DNA from 2 places in the Romboutsia ilealis genome. Region 1 is predicted to be linked to the other one. Evidence: a T-box and tRNA genes for the amino acid it is inferred to sense, from the RefSeq annotation. Region 1 holds a T-box; the other holds one or more tRNA genes.
What was found. The T-box of region 1 lies ahead of tyrS (tyrosine--tRNA ligase). A T-box ahead of a tRNA ligase gene usually reads a tRNA of that ligase, here a tRNA-Tyr.
Positions count from the first base shown of each region.

Region 2: it has a tRNA-Tyr gene. The T-box ahead of tyrS (tyrosine--tRNA ligase) is inferred to sense a tRNA for this amino acid. The anticodon was not compared.

Region 1 covers NZ_LN555523.1:1,366,722-1,373,491, reverse strand. The annotation lists gene CRIB_RS06445 (MFS transporter) at 1-371, shown strand, start outside; gene CRIB_RS06440 (GNAT family N-acetyltransferase) at 543-983, opposite strand; gene CRIB_RS06435 (DUF2232 domain-containing protein) at 1,409-2,371, shown strand; gene CRIB_RS06430 (glycerophosphodiester phosphodiesterase family protein) at 2,392-3,225, shown strand; T-box leader at 3,290-3,546, shown strand; gene tyrS (tyrosine--tRNA ligase) at 3,606-4,829, shown strand; gene CRIB_RS06420 (AraC family transcriptional regulator) at 4,937-5,827, opposite strand; gene CRIB_RS06415 (glycoside hydrolase family 13 protein) at 5,953-6,770, shown strand, end outside.
Region 2 covers NZ_LN555523.1:2,501,590-2,508,359, forward strand. The annotation lists tRNA gene CRIB_RS11910 (tRNA-His) at 1-42, shown strand, start outside; tRNA gene CRIB_RS11915 (tRNA-Lys) at 51-126, shown strand; tRNA gene CRIB_RS11920 (tRNA-Cys) at 132-205, shown strand; tRNA gene CRIB_RS11925 (tRNA-Leu) at 218-306, shown strand; tRNA gene CRIB_RS11930 (tRNA-Met) at 325-400, shown strand; tRNA gene CRIB_RS11935 (tRNA-Glu) at 410-484, shown strand; tRNA gene CRIB_RS11940 (tRNA-Gly) at 494-567, shown strand; tRNA gene CRIB_RS11945 (tRNA-Val) at 580-655, shown strand; tRNA gene CRIB_RS11950 (tRNA-Asp) at 661-737, shown strand; tRNA gene CRIB_RS11955 (tRNA-Asn) at 754-829, shown strand; tRNA gene CRIB_RS11960 (tRNA-Thr) at 836-910, shown strand; tRNA gene CRIB_RS11965 (tRNA-Tyr) at 914-998, shown strand; tRNA gene CRIB_RS11970 (tRNA-Gly) at 1,017-1,090, shown strand; tRNA gene CRIB_RS11975 (tRNA-Val) at 1,103-1,178, shown strand; tRNA gene CRIB_RS11980 (tRNA-Asp) at 1,184-1,260, shown strand; tRNA gene CRIB_RS11985 (tRNA-Asn) at 1,277-1,352, shown strand; tRNA gene CRIB_RS11990 (tRNA-Thr) at 1,359-1,433, shown strand; tRNA gene CRIB_RS11995 (tRNA-Tyr) at 1,437-1,521, shown strand; tRNA gene CRIB_RS12000 (tRNA-Gly) at 1,540-1,613, shown strand; tRNA gene CRIB_RS12005 (tRNA-Val) at 1,626-1,701, shown strand; tRNA gene CRIB_RS12010 (tRNA-Asp) at 1,707-1,783, shown strand; tRNA gene CRIB_RS12015 (tRNA-Asn) at 1,800-1,875, shown strand; tRNA gene CRIB_RS12020 (tRNA-Thr) at 1,882-1,956, shown strand; tRNA gene CRIB_RS12025 (tRNA-Tyr) at 1,960-2,044, shown strand; tRNA gene CRIB_RS12030 (tRNA-Leu) at 2,064-2,147, shown strand; tRNA gene CRIB_RS12035 (tRNA-Gly) at 2,163-2,237, shown strand; tRNA gene CRIB_RS12040 (tRNA-Arg) at 2,249-2,325, shown strand; tRNA gene CRIB_RS12045 (tRNA-Gln) at 2,334-2,409, shown strand; tRNA gene CRIB_RS12050 (tRNA-Lys) at 2,421-2,496, shown strand; tRNA gene CRIB_RS12055 (tRNA-Ser) at 2,500-2,588, shown strand; tRNA gene CRIB_RS12060 (tRNA-Phe) at 2,592-2,667, shown strand; tRNA gene CRIB_RS12065 (tRNA-Met) at 2,677-2,753, shown strand; tRNA gene CRIB_RS12070 (tRNA-Ile) at 2,763-2,839, shown strand; tRNA gene CRIB_RS12075 (tRNA-Pro) at 2,862-2,938, shown strand; tRNA gene CRIB_RS12080 (tRNA-His) at 2,946-3,022, shown strand; tRNA gene CRIB_RS12085 (tRNA-Cys) at 3,038-3,111, shown strand; tRNA gene CRIB_RS12090 (tRNA-Arg) at 3,124-3,200, shown strand; tRNA gene CRIB_RS12095 (tRNA-Val) at 3,211-3,286, shown strand; gene CRIB_RS12100 (DUF2508 family protein) at 3,422-3,673, shown strand; gene CRIB_RS12105 (hypothetical protein) at 3,693-4,106, shown strand; rRNA gene CRIB_RS12110 (16S ribosomal RNA) at 5,446-6,770, shown strand, end outside.

The DNA of each region.
Region 1 (6,770 bases):
AGTTTAATGAAAAATATACATTAGTAGCTGCTTGTATAATATCAGGAATAAGTATGGTAGTAGCTTCATTATTTAATAATATAATACTGAGCTTTATGTTTATAATGATATTTGTTGGAAGTAGTGCTTTAGTTATTCCAATACAACAAAGTATTGTATCAAAACTTGCTAAGGATAATTATGGAGAAATAATGGGAATACAAGGTTCTTATAAAGCCATAGGTATGATTATAGGATCTTTAGCTTCTGGATTTATATTTGATATAGGAAATAAGTTACCGTTTATATTAAGTGGAATATGTTGTTTAATAGTATGTATTTTAATGTTTAGAGTTTCTTTTACTGAAAAAACTGAAAAAATTACTACCTGAATTGTATAATTAAATCAGTTAAATTTTTTTGATCTTGGATATAATAATTATTAAACTCTAGCATATATAATCCTCCTTTAGATTAGTAGAGATAATCTTAGGATACTATATTTGTTAGAGTTTTATTATTGAAAAATTTAACTAGCACAACGAGTTAATATAGATTTATTTTTATAATCTCATTTTTACATGAGGAATACCTACCTCATCATAGACATCTGATATTTCTTTAAATCCTAAAGATTTATATAAATCTTTTATATAATATTGAGCAGATAAAGTTATATGTTCTTCGTTAAGATTATTATTTATAAACTCAATAGATTTTAACATTAACTTTTTAGCTAATCCATTCCTTCTATAATTTTTATTTACAAGCACTCTACCTATAGAAGTATCTTCATAGCTACTATATTGTTTAGGTATTATCCTTGCATATGATATAATTGTGTTATTATCTAAAGAGAAAATATGATAGCAGTTCTTATCAATATCATCAAAGTCATTTTCCTGGGTAATTTTTTGTTCACATGCAAAAATTTCATACCTAGCTTTAGCTATTTCAAAAAATTCATCTACGCTTAAATCCTCAAAGTGTTTTATTATAAACATTGATGATCCTCCTTTTATACTTTTATAAGTGTTATTATAGCATTTTAAAATAAGAATATTAATACATTAAGAATTTATAATTTAAATCGGTTGTAAATATAATGAAAGTATAAAGAAATTTTAAAAGAATTGATATTTTTATACAATCACTATAAAGTTAAATATATAAAATTTATAAGCTAATAATATAAGCTATGAGCATTTGGAGTAAGAATAAAAAGGGTCATACATCAAATTAAACTATATGTAGATAAATAAAAAAGCAGTAATGGTTTATGAAAAATTGATTTAAAGTTATAAAAGTAGGAAAATTATATGATTTTAGTTTTTAATAAATTTATTTAATAGTTAGATTTCTAATTAGATTTCATTGTAAATAAGTGATATAATTAATATTTATAAGTATTAATTAATAAGATTTGGAGATGTTTAACTTGAATGATACTAAAAAAATGACAGAAGCTGCACTTATGTCAGCTTTATTTGTTGTAGGAACTATATTCTTTGTATCTACTGGACTTGGATACACATTTTATTTAGATTTTATAGTACCAATATTTTTTGTTGTAATATGCTTAAAATGTGACATTAAATATAGCATATTATCAGGTGTAACTTCACTTGTAATAACAGGTTTAGTATTAGGTAATATTGGAACAGCTATTTGGGCAAGTCAAAGCGTTATTTTAGGAATAATATGTGGAGTTCTTTTACAAATGAACACTACTATAATGGATGATTTAGTATATGGGTCTATATTATCTGTACTTCTTATGGTATTTATAGATATATATGCCTCAAAACTAATAGGTTATAGCTTTATGCAGGAATTTAAGGGATATATAAAGTTTTTTAATAATAAAGAAGTTGCAAATACAATGTATTATTTACTAATTGCAATGTTTCCATTTGGAATGATGTTTAGTGTATATTACTTAGGATTAATCTTTAGTAATAAATTAAAAATATTAAAGAATAATTCTAAAAAAAAGTATAACATTATTAGGAATTTTAAAGCGTATTCTAGATTTATAACTTGTTCGAAGAAAGTATTTTATGGATGTTCATTATACTTATTAATTTTTCAAATATTTAAATTTATGAATATAGAAATAAATAATACATACTTAATAACTATATCTACATGTGCTAGCTACTTATGTGCGTATTTTATTATTAGAGATGGATATAATGTAATTCAAAACTATATACTATCTAAATATCAAAAAGTATCTTATGCAAGATATGCACTACTAATAACAATATTAATATTAGTATTAGCATTTAAAATAGCTGTACTACTAATAATATTATTTAATATTATATTAGATAAGAGGATGGATATAAGGGTAAGGCAAAATTATATATTAGATAATTTAATGAACTAATTTTGTAGGGGGTGTTGGATATGGAGAATTCCAAGATAATAATTATGTCATCAATAGCTTTAGCACTTGCATGCGGAGTTACAGTTTTTTATAATTTTCTAACTGCAGGGGAAGCTCTTAGCGAAGATAAAATATCTTGGATAAAAGAAAATCCCATAGCACATAGAGGGTTATATACTGAAGATATTCCAGAAAATTCATTAAGTGCGTTTGAAAATGCTGTAAAAAATAATTATGCTATAGAACTTGATGTTCAATTTACAAAAGATAAAGAAGTTGTAGTCTTTCATGATGAAAACCTAAAGAGAATGACTAATGATACTAGAAATATAGAAGATGTAAATTATGATGAATTAAAAAACTTAAGATTAGGAAAAACTAATGAAAGAATACCAACTTTAGAGGAAGTGTTAGAATTAGTAGATAATAAAGTTGCTATATTAATAGAAATAAAAGATTGTAAAGACTATATAAAACTATCAGAAAAAACTTATAAAATATTAAAAGGATATGAAGGTAAATATGCAATACAATCATTTAATCCGTTTATATTACAGTGGTATAAAAATAATGCAAGTGAAGTTATAAGAGGTCAATTATCAGGTACCTTTACAGAAGGTAGTGAAAATTTAAATGCACTTGAGAAATTTGCTTTAAAAAATCTTTTATTAAACTTTAAAAGTAAACCTAATTATATAGGGTATGAATTAGAAGGTATTCCAAAGTCAAAGTTAGAAAATTTAAGAAAAAAAGGAGTTCCTATAATTATATGGACCGTAAAAAATAAGGAAGCTATGGAAAAAGCATATAAATATAGTGATAATATAATATTTGAAAATTTTTTACCGAAATAAATTATATTATAGGTTGACAAAATTATTACGTATTAATATAATGAAGTAAATATAATAATTATTTTTAAATGCTATGAAAAGAATAAGTAAGATTAATGTAGTCTTTCAGAGAGTTTCCGGTTGGTGAAAGGAAATAGACAAGTTAATTTGAATACATCTTTGAGCTGTAATCCCCAAAGATAACAACTAGTAGGGATTAACGTATTGGCACACGTTACAGTGTTAAAGTATAACCAAAATTTGGCGTACTTATTAAGGTCAATATTGTGAGATATTGATGAACTAAGGTGGTAACACGTAAGCAATGCTTTCGTCCTTTATATTGGGACGAGAGCTTTTTTTATACTAAAAACAATTATAAGGAGTGAATAGTAATGACTATGACTGTATACGATGAATTAGTTGCTAGAGGTTTAGTTGCTCAAGTAACTGACGAAGATGAATTAAAAGAACTTATAAATGCAGGTAAAGCAAAATTTTATATAGGATTTGACGCTACTGCAGACAGTTTACACGTTGGTCACTTCATGACTTTATGTTTAATGAAGAGATTACAAATGGCAGGAAATAAGCCTATAGCACTTGTTGGTGGTGGAACAACTATGATAGGTGACCCATCAGGAAGAACAGATATGAGACAAATGATGACTCCAGAACAAATAAATCATAACTGTGAATGTTTCAAAAAGCAAATGAGTAAATTTATAGATTTTGGAGAAGATAAAGCTTTATTAGTTAACAATGCTGATTGGTTATTAGACTTAAACTATGTTGACTTATTAAGAGAAGTAGGAGCTCAATTTAGTGTTAATAGAATGCTTACTGCTGAATGTTATAAAAACAGAATGGAAAGAGGACTTAGCTTCTTAGAATTTAACTACATGATAATGCAAGCTTACGACTTCTATCATTTATATGAAAAATATGGATGCCAAATGCAATTAGGTGGAAATGACCAATGGAGTAACATGCTTGCTGGTACTGATTTAATAAGACGTAAATTAGGTGAAAATGCATATGCAATGACTATAACATTACTTCTTAACTCAGAAGGAAATAAAATGGGTAAAACTGCAAATGGTGCAGTATGGTTAGATCCTAACAAAACATCTCCATTTGAATTTTATCAATACTGGAGAAATGTTGCTGATGCTGACGTATTTAAATGTATGCGTATGTTAACATTCTTATCACTTGAAGAAATAGAAGAAATAGAAAAGTGGGAAGGAAACAGAATAAACGAAGCTAAAGAAGTATTAGCATTTGAATTAACTAAACTTGTTCATAGCGAAGAAGAAGCTATAAAAGCACAAGAAAGTTCAAGAGCTTTATTCTCAGGAGCGGCTCATGCTGATATGCCTACAACAGAAATAGAAGAAGCAGATTTAACTGATGGAGCTATAGATTTAATATCTTTATTAGTTAAAGCAGAACTTGCACCAACTAGATCTGAAGCTAGAAGAAACATAGAACAAGGTGGAGTAACTGTAGATGGAGAAAAGGTATCTGATGTAAAAGCTACATTTACTAAAGATGCTTTAGCTGGTGACGGTATGGTTATAAAACGTGGAAAGAAAAAATTCAAGAAAGTAGTTTTAAAATAATCTTATTTTATATAATCCCTAGAGAGAAAATTCTAGGGATTTTTACGTATAATAAATTTAAAATATAAAAGCTATGTGATATATATAAACAATAATTATATCAATAGTTAAACTTTAAATGAATCATCAACTCTTAACCTAAGTTCTTTAGGTGTGACTTTATATTTTTCCTTAAAACTTCTTATAAAATAGGATACATTTGAAAATCCTACATCAAAAGAGATTTGAGTAACAGATAAATCTGTAGTTTTAAGTAAATTATATGATTTTTCAAGTCTATAATTTTTTATAAATTGAATACATGTTTTACCAGTGTATTTCTTAAAAAATCTCATAAAATGATATTCATTATAGTGACAAATATTAGCTAATGTATTTATATTTATATCATTTCTATAGTTATCTTCTATGTATTTTATAACATCTTTTATCTTAAAAATTTTACTGTCATCTGATAATGTAGAATCTTTTTTTATTACTAAGTTCTCTTTAAAGATATTAGCAAAAAAACTAAACATTAAAGCTTTAATTTCTAGTTCAAAACCATAATATTTATGACTATAAACTTCAATAATTTTTAGAATTATTTCCTTTAAATTATTATAAATACTAAAATTTTCATTTATTATTGTTGGAAGTTTAAACTTTTTATTTACAATAGGTGTTATAAAGTTAACTGATGAACTGTCAAGTATAGAGCTATTTAGTTGAGAAACATCAAATACTAAGCTTGTAAATTCACTATACACATTTTCTTTAGCAATTAAGTAATGGAGTTCTTCGCAATTTATAATAACTATATCACCACATTTGCAAGTATAAAAATCAGAATTAATTTGTAAATTAAATTCACCAGATTTTACTAATATTATTTCGACTTCTTTATGCCAATGGGCAGATATTGAATATTCTTTATCTCCTAAATCAACATCATAAATTCCAAGAGGTAATAAAAAATTACCATGTTTTCTTTTTTCCTCAAGTTTTTCATTTACCATAATAATCCCCTTAAAGTCAGTTTTATGTTATTAAATATCAATATATTTATAGAATTTAATACTTTTATTTTATTATAATAGCATTATAGATATATTACAATTAAATAAAAATAGGGGGGGAGAATATGCTAGAGAAAAAATGGTGGCATAATTCAGTAGTTTATCAAATTTATCCAAGGAGTTTTTGTGATAGTAATAATGATGGTATAGGGGATTTAAGAGGAATAATATCGAAACTTGATTATTTAAAGGAACTAGGGATAGATGTAATATGGTTATCACCAGTATATAAATCTCCAAATGATGACAATGGATATGATATAAGTGATTATAGGGATATAATGGATGAATTTGGTACGATGGAAGATATGGACAATTTGTTGAAAGAAGCTAATGATAGAGGAATAAAGATATTAATGGACTTAGTATTAAATCATACTTCAGATGAACATAAGTGGTTTATGGAAGCTAAGAAAAATCCAAATAGTAAATATAGAGATTATTATGTATTTAGAAAACCAGTAGATGGTAAAGAGCCAAATGAAATGAAATCAACATTTAGCGGAAGTGCATGGGAGTTAGATAAAAATAGTAATGAATACTACTTACACTTATTTTCTAAAAAACAACCAGATTTAAATTGGGAAAATGAAGAAGTTAGAAATGAGTTATACGATATGATAAATTTCTGGATAGATAAAGGAGTAGGTGGATTTAGATTAGACGTTATAGACCTAGTAGGAAAAGAACCTGATAAGTTAATAACTGCTAATGGTCCTAAGCTTCATGAATACATAAATGAAATGAATATAAACACTTTTGGAAAATATGACTTATTAACAGTAGGTGAAACTTGGGGTGCTACTCCTAAAATAGCTAAATTATATAGCAACCCGATAAGAAATGAACTTAGTATGGTATTCCAATTTGAACACATATCTTT
Region 2 (6,770 bases), 1.1 Mb from region 1:
TGGCTCTGGAGGTCGTGAGTTCGACTCTCATTATCCACCCCATATAATTTGATCCATTAGCTCAGTCGGTAGAGCACCTGACTTTTAATCAGGGTGTCCCGCGTTCGAGTCGCGGATGGATCACCAAGTACGGCGACATAGCCAAGTGGTAAGGCAGTGGACTGCAACTCCTTGATCCCCAGTTCGAATCTGGGTGTCGCCTCCAAAAAAATTGAATGCCGAAGTGGCGGAATTGGCAGACGCACAGGACTTAAAATCCTGCGGGACTTACCTCCCGTACCGGTTCGATTCCGGTCTTCGGCACCATTTTTTTACCCTTAATATCGCGGGGTGGAGCAGTTGGCAGCTCGTCGGGCTCATAACCCGAAGGTCGCAGGTTCGAGTCCTGCCTCCGCAACCAAATAAATATGGCCCATTGGTCAAGCGGTCAAGACACCGCCCTTTCACGGCGGTAACAGGGGTTCGATTCCCCTATGGGTCACCAATTAAATATGCGGGTGTAGCTCAATGGTAGAGTTCCGGCCTTCCAAGCCGGCTGTGAGGGTTCGATCCCCTTCACCCGCTCCAGATTAAACTTATGGGACTATAGCTCAGCTGGGAGAGCACCTGCCTTACAAGCAGGGGGTCACAGGTTCGAGCCCTGTTAGTCCCACCATTTGCGGCCTGGTAGTTCAGCTGGTTAGAATGCCAGCCTGTCACGCTGGAGGTCGAGGGTTCGAGTCCCTTCCAGGTCGCCAACTTAATTAAATACGCGGGAATATGGCTCAGTTGGTAGAGCAATTGACTGTTAATCAATGGGTCACAGGTTCGAGTCCTGTTATTCCCGCCAATATATGCTGGTGTGGCTCAACGGTAGAGCAGCTGACTTGTAATCAGCAGGTTGTAGGTTCGATTCCTATCACCAGCTCCACGTGGAGGATTTCCCGAGCGGCCAAAGGGGGCAGACTGTAAATCTGTTAGCATTGCTTTCGGTGGTTCGAATCCACCATCCTCCACCAACTATATAAATTAAATATGCGGGTGTAGCTCAATGGTAGAGTTCCGGCCTTCCAAGCCGGCTGTGAGGGTTCGATCCCCTTCACCCGCTCCAGATTAAACTTATGGGACTATAGCTCAGCTGGGAGAGCACCTGCCTTACAAGCAGGGGGTCACAGGTTCGAGCCCTGTTAGTCCCACCATTTGCGGCCTGGTAGTTCAGCTGGTTAGAATGCCAGCCTGTCACGCTGGAGGTCGAGGGTTCGAGTCCCTTCCAGGTCGCCAACTTAATTAAATACGCGGGAATATGGCTCAGTTGGTAGAGCAATTGACTGTTAATCAATGGGTCACAGGTTCGAGTCCTGTTATTCCCGCCAATATATGCTGGTGTGGCTCAACGGTAGAGCAGCTGACTTGTAATCAGCAGGTTGTAGGTTCGATTCCTATCACCAGCTCCACGTGGAGGATTTCCCGAGCGGCCAAAGGGGGCAGACTGTAAATCTGTTAGCATTGCTTTCGGTGGTTCGAATCCACCATCCTCCACCAACTATATAAATTAAATATGCGGGTGTAGCTCAATGGTAGAGTTCCGGCCTTCCAAGCCGGCTGTGAGGGTTCGATCCCCTTCACCCGCTCCAGATTAAACTTATGGGACTATAGCTCAGCTGGGAGAGCACCTGCCTTACAAGCAGGGGGTCACAGGTTCGAGCCCTGTTAGTCCCACCATTTGCGGCCTGGTAGTTCAGCTGGTTAGAATGCCAGCCTGTCACGCTGGAGGTCGAGGGTTCGAGTCCCTTCCAGGTCGCCAACTTAATTAAATACGCGGGAATATGGCTCAGTTGGTAGAGCAATTGACTGTTAATCAATGGGTCACAGGTTCGAGTCCTGTTATTCCCGCCAATATATGCTGGTGTGGCTCAACGGTAGAGCAGCTGACTTGTAATCAGCAGGTTGTAGGTTCGATTCCTATCACCAGCTCCACGTGGAGGATTTCCCGAGCGGCCAAAGGGGGCAGACTGTAAATCTGTTAGCATTGCTTTCGGTGGTTCGAATCCACCATCCTCCACCAACTATATATGAAGTAAAATGCGGATGTGGCGGAATTGGCAGACGCACCAGACTTAGGATCTGGCGCCTACGGCGTGGGGGTTCGACTCCCTTCATCCGCACCACTTTACTTTTATCATGCGGGAATAGTTCAGTGGTAGAGCGTCACCTTGCCAAGGTGAAAGTCGCGAGTTCGAATCTCGTTTCCCGCTCCAAAAAATAATGTGGGTGCATAGCTCAGCTGGATAGAGCAACGCCCTTCTAAGGCGTGTGTCCGGGGTTCGAATCCCTGTGCGCTCACCACTTTATTTAGGGGATTCGCCAAGTCGGTAAGGCATAGCACTTTGACTGCTACATGCGTAGGTTCGAGTCCTGCATCCCCTGCCAAGTTAATATTTGATCCATTAGCTCAGTCGGTAGAGCACCTGACTTTTAATCAGGGTGTCCCGCGTTCGAGTCGCGGATGGATCACCAAGTGGAGAGGTGTCCGAGTGGTTTAAGGAGCTGGTCTTGAAAACCAGTGATGCTTAACGGCACCGTGGGTTCGAATCCCACCCTCTCCGCCAAATGCCCAGATAGCTCAGTCGGTAGAGCAGGGGACTGAAAATCCCCGTGTCGGTGGTTCGATTCCGCCTCTGGGCACCATTTTATTATGGCGGTATAGCTTAGTTGGCTAGAGCGTTCGGTTCATACCCGAAAGGTCACAGGTTCGACTCCTGTTACCGCTACCAAATTAATGTGGACCATTAGCTCAGTTGGTTAGAGCGCCCGGCTCATAACCGGTAGGTCTGGGGTTCGAGTCCCTGATGGTCCACCATATTAATTTAAAATAAGTACTTCGAGGTGTAGCGCAGTTTGGTAGCGCACGTGGTTTGGGACCATGGGGCCGGGGGTTCGAGTCCCTCCACCTCGACCAATATATGGTGGGTATAGCTCAGTTGGTTAGAGCGCCAGATTGTGGCTCTGGAGGTCGTGAGTTCGACTCTCATTATCCACCCCAATTTTTATTTAGTATGGCGACATAGCCAAGTGGTAAGGCAGTGGACTGCAACTCCTTGATCCCCAGTTCGAATCTGGGTGTCGCCTCCACTATTAACAAATGCGCCTATAGCTCAACTGGATAGAGTGTCTGACTACGAATCAGAAGGTTAGGGGTTCGAGTCCCTTTGGGCGCACCATAAAAGATCCGGGATTATAGCTCAGCTGGGAGAGCACCTGCCTTACAAGCAGGGGGTCACAGGTTCGAGCCCTGTTAATCCCACCAGTGTTTAACCTCTAGTGATAATTCACTAGGGGTTTTTTAATATAAAAATAACTTACTAGATTAACTTCTAAATAATGTATATAAAGTATTAAATGTGTCTAAATTCATATATATATGAGTTTAGGAGGATATAATATGAGCGCTAAAAAAAAGATTGAAAAAGAATTAGAAAAAGAGAATATAATTAAAGAAATAAAAAAAGCTCAAGCTGATGTAATAACGGCTGAAAAATTTTTCCAGTTAGTTAGTGAACCAGAATTAGTAGATGTTGCAATATATAATTTAGAAGCTAAAAAATCTAGATACAGATATTTAATAAAGATTGCAAAAGAAAAGGGAATAAAGAAATCTTTAAAAGAATCCTTAATAGAAGCAATAGCTAAATAATTTAAGAGGAGATGATATTTTGTACATAGTTTTTGGAAATGAAATAATTGATAGCAGTGAGATAAAAGATATTATAGAAAATAATAGTGATTTTAATGTAGAAAAAGATTTAACAAAAGGAAGTAAAAGAGAAGATACACTTGCATATCAAGTAAGTATAAATGTAGATTTATTAAATGAAGTTATAAAAGAAAATTATGAATTAGATGAATTAAATGAAGAAGAGTTATTTGATGAGTATATGACGTTATCTGATGAACTAGCTATGGAATTAGAAGAATATATGCCAGAAGATGTTATAATAAATGCTAGGGCGTATAAATGGGATAACTCGGATAACACTATAAAATCAGTATTAGCGATGGCTCATTTAGAGTTAGGAGAATTAAAGCTTTCAGATATAACTAGGAGATTATTAACACAAGTTGATTAATTAGGGATCTAAATAGATTGATTATATTAGTAGATATAAGTAAAAGTAATCTATATGAAAATATTGAGATTTGTTAATCAAAACTATAAATATACAAAAGACGAAGTATTATCAATTAACAAATGAATATTATAATGTATGTTTAATAGTAACAAGATATACAATTTTTTTAAAGCTGTTTTAAGGTAGGTTAGATAAAATTTATAATTAATATACATAAACAAAAGGGTTACAGCAGAAATACTGTAGCCTTTTATATTATATTTATAAAGATAGAAATACATATACTTATATTTTATATACTAACCAACGTACAACAAAATAAGTAATAAGATAAAAATTAGAGAATTGCTATTATTACAAGTGTAACACTTTATGTGTATGTTGAAGAGGAGATTTTTGGAGGTATTTTATATTTAAAGTATTAGAGAGGTATATTCTTTATTATATTTACTACAAAATTAAACTATTTTTGAGTTATTAGAAAAATCAAATCTTTTAGGATAAAATTTTTAAATAATCTGTTAGTGTTTTCGTTAGGACCTCTTTTTCAAGAAGCACGCCAACATGTAAAATAAATATCTATATATAATATATTTTTAATTTTATTATAAGCATCAAATTCCTGGATTTTATCAATTGTAAATATTTAATTAATTTATTTGAATTTGACTACAATTCTTTGAAATAATATAAATTAAAGGTTAATTATTTTCTTTTTATTCTCCAGCTCATTTTGTTATTTAGGAAAATTTAATTTACTATATAAGCTAAATACTTTTTACTAGCGAGATTTATTATGATTTTTCTTAAAATTGTATAAGCAAGATATTTTATGGTTCTTTTTATATTTGATATGAAGTCGAAGAAATTAGTTATACAACATCTTTTATTTATGATAATATGTTTGCAATTTATAAATTTATGTAGTTTTATGTGAAGTAGTTTTGTAGTGATTATTACTGTAATATGAACATAAACTTACGAGTTATTTTTTATCAATTTTTAGGTTTTTCACTTGATTTAAGCTTAATATGATAATTTACCGTATTAAAAAGATATATCAAAGTAGATAGATTATAAAAAATTATAAAAAAAATTTAAAAAGTATTGACGATATGAATATAAGATGATATATTATTACTTGTCCTTAAGAAAAAGGAAAAACAAATAAAAACAACTTAAAAAAATAGGTTGACAAAGAAAGATAACTTTGGTAAACTTAAGAAGTTGTGAAAATGAACTTTGAAAATTAAACAGTAGGTTAATTTATAGAATTGAAACTAAACAAACCAAGCCAGATATTCAGATAATGATTAGTCTGAGCAGGTAACAACTTTTATTTGAGAGTTTGATCCTGGCTCAGGATGAACGCTGGCGGCGTGCCTAACACATGCAAGTCGAGCGATTTACTTCGGTAAAGAGCGGCGGACGGGTGAGTAACGCGTGGGTAACCTGCCCTGTACACACGGATAACATACCGAAAGGTATGCTAATACGAGATAAAATACTTTTATCGCATGGTAGAAGTATCAAAGCTTTTGCGGTACAGGATGGACCCGCGTCTGATTAGCTAGTTGGTAAGGTAACGGCTTACCAAGGCGACGATCAGTAGCCGACCTGAGAGGGTGATCGGCCACATTGGAACTGAGACACGGTCCAAACTCCTACGGGAGGCAGCAGTGGGGAATATTGCACAATGGGCGAAAGCCTGATGCAGCAACGCCGCGTGAGCGATGAAGGCCTTCGGGTCGTAAAGCTCTGTCCTCAAGGAAGATAATGACGGTACTTGAGGAGGAAGCCCCGGCTAACTACGTGCCAGCAGCCGCGGTAATACGTAGGGGGCTAGCGTTATCCGGAATTACTGGGCGTAAAGGGTGCGTAGGTGGTTTCTTAAGTCAGAGGTGAAAGGCTACGGCTCAACCGTAGTAAGCCTTTGAAACTGGGAAACTTGAGTGCAGGAGAGGAGAGTGGAATTCCTAGTGTAGCGGTGAAATGCGTAGATATTAGGAGGAACACCAGTTGCGAAGGCGGCTCTCTGGACTGTAACTGACACTGAGGCACGAAAGCGTGGGGAGCAAACAGGATTAGATACCCTGGTAGTCCACGCCGTAAACGATGAGTACTAGCTGTCGGAGGTTACCCCCTTCGGTGGCGCAGCTAACGCATTAAGTACTCCGCCTGGGAAGTACGCTCGCAAGAGTGAAACTCAAAGGAATTGACGGGGACCCGCACAAGTAGCGGAGCATGTGGTTTAATTCGAAGCAACGCGAAGAACCTTACCTAAGCTTGACATCCTTTTGACCGATGCCTAATCGCATCTTTCCCTTCGGGGACAGAAGTGACAGGTGGTGCATGGTTGTCGTCAGCTCGTGTCGTGAGATGTTGGGTTAAGTCCCGCAACGAGCGCAACCCTTGCCTTTAGTTGCCAGCATTAAGTTGGGCACTCTAGAGGGACTGCCAGGGATAACCTGGAGGAAGGTGGGGATGACGTCAAATCATCATGCCCCTTATGCTTAGGGCTACACACGTGCTACAATGGGTGGTACAGAGGGCAGCCAAGTCGTGAGGCGGAGCTAATCCCTTAAAGCCATTCTCAGTTCGGATTGTAGGCTGAAACTCGCCTACATGAAGCTGGAGTTACTAGTAATCGCAGATCAGAAT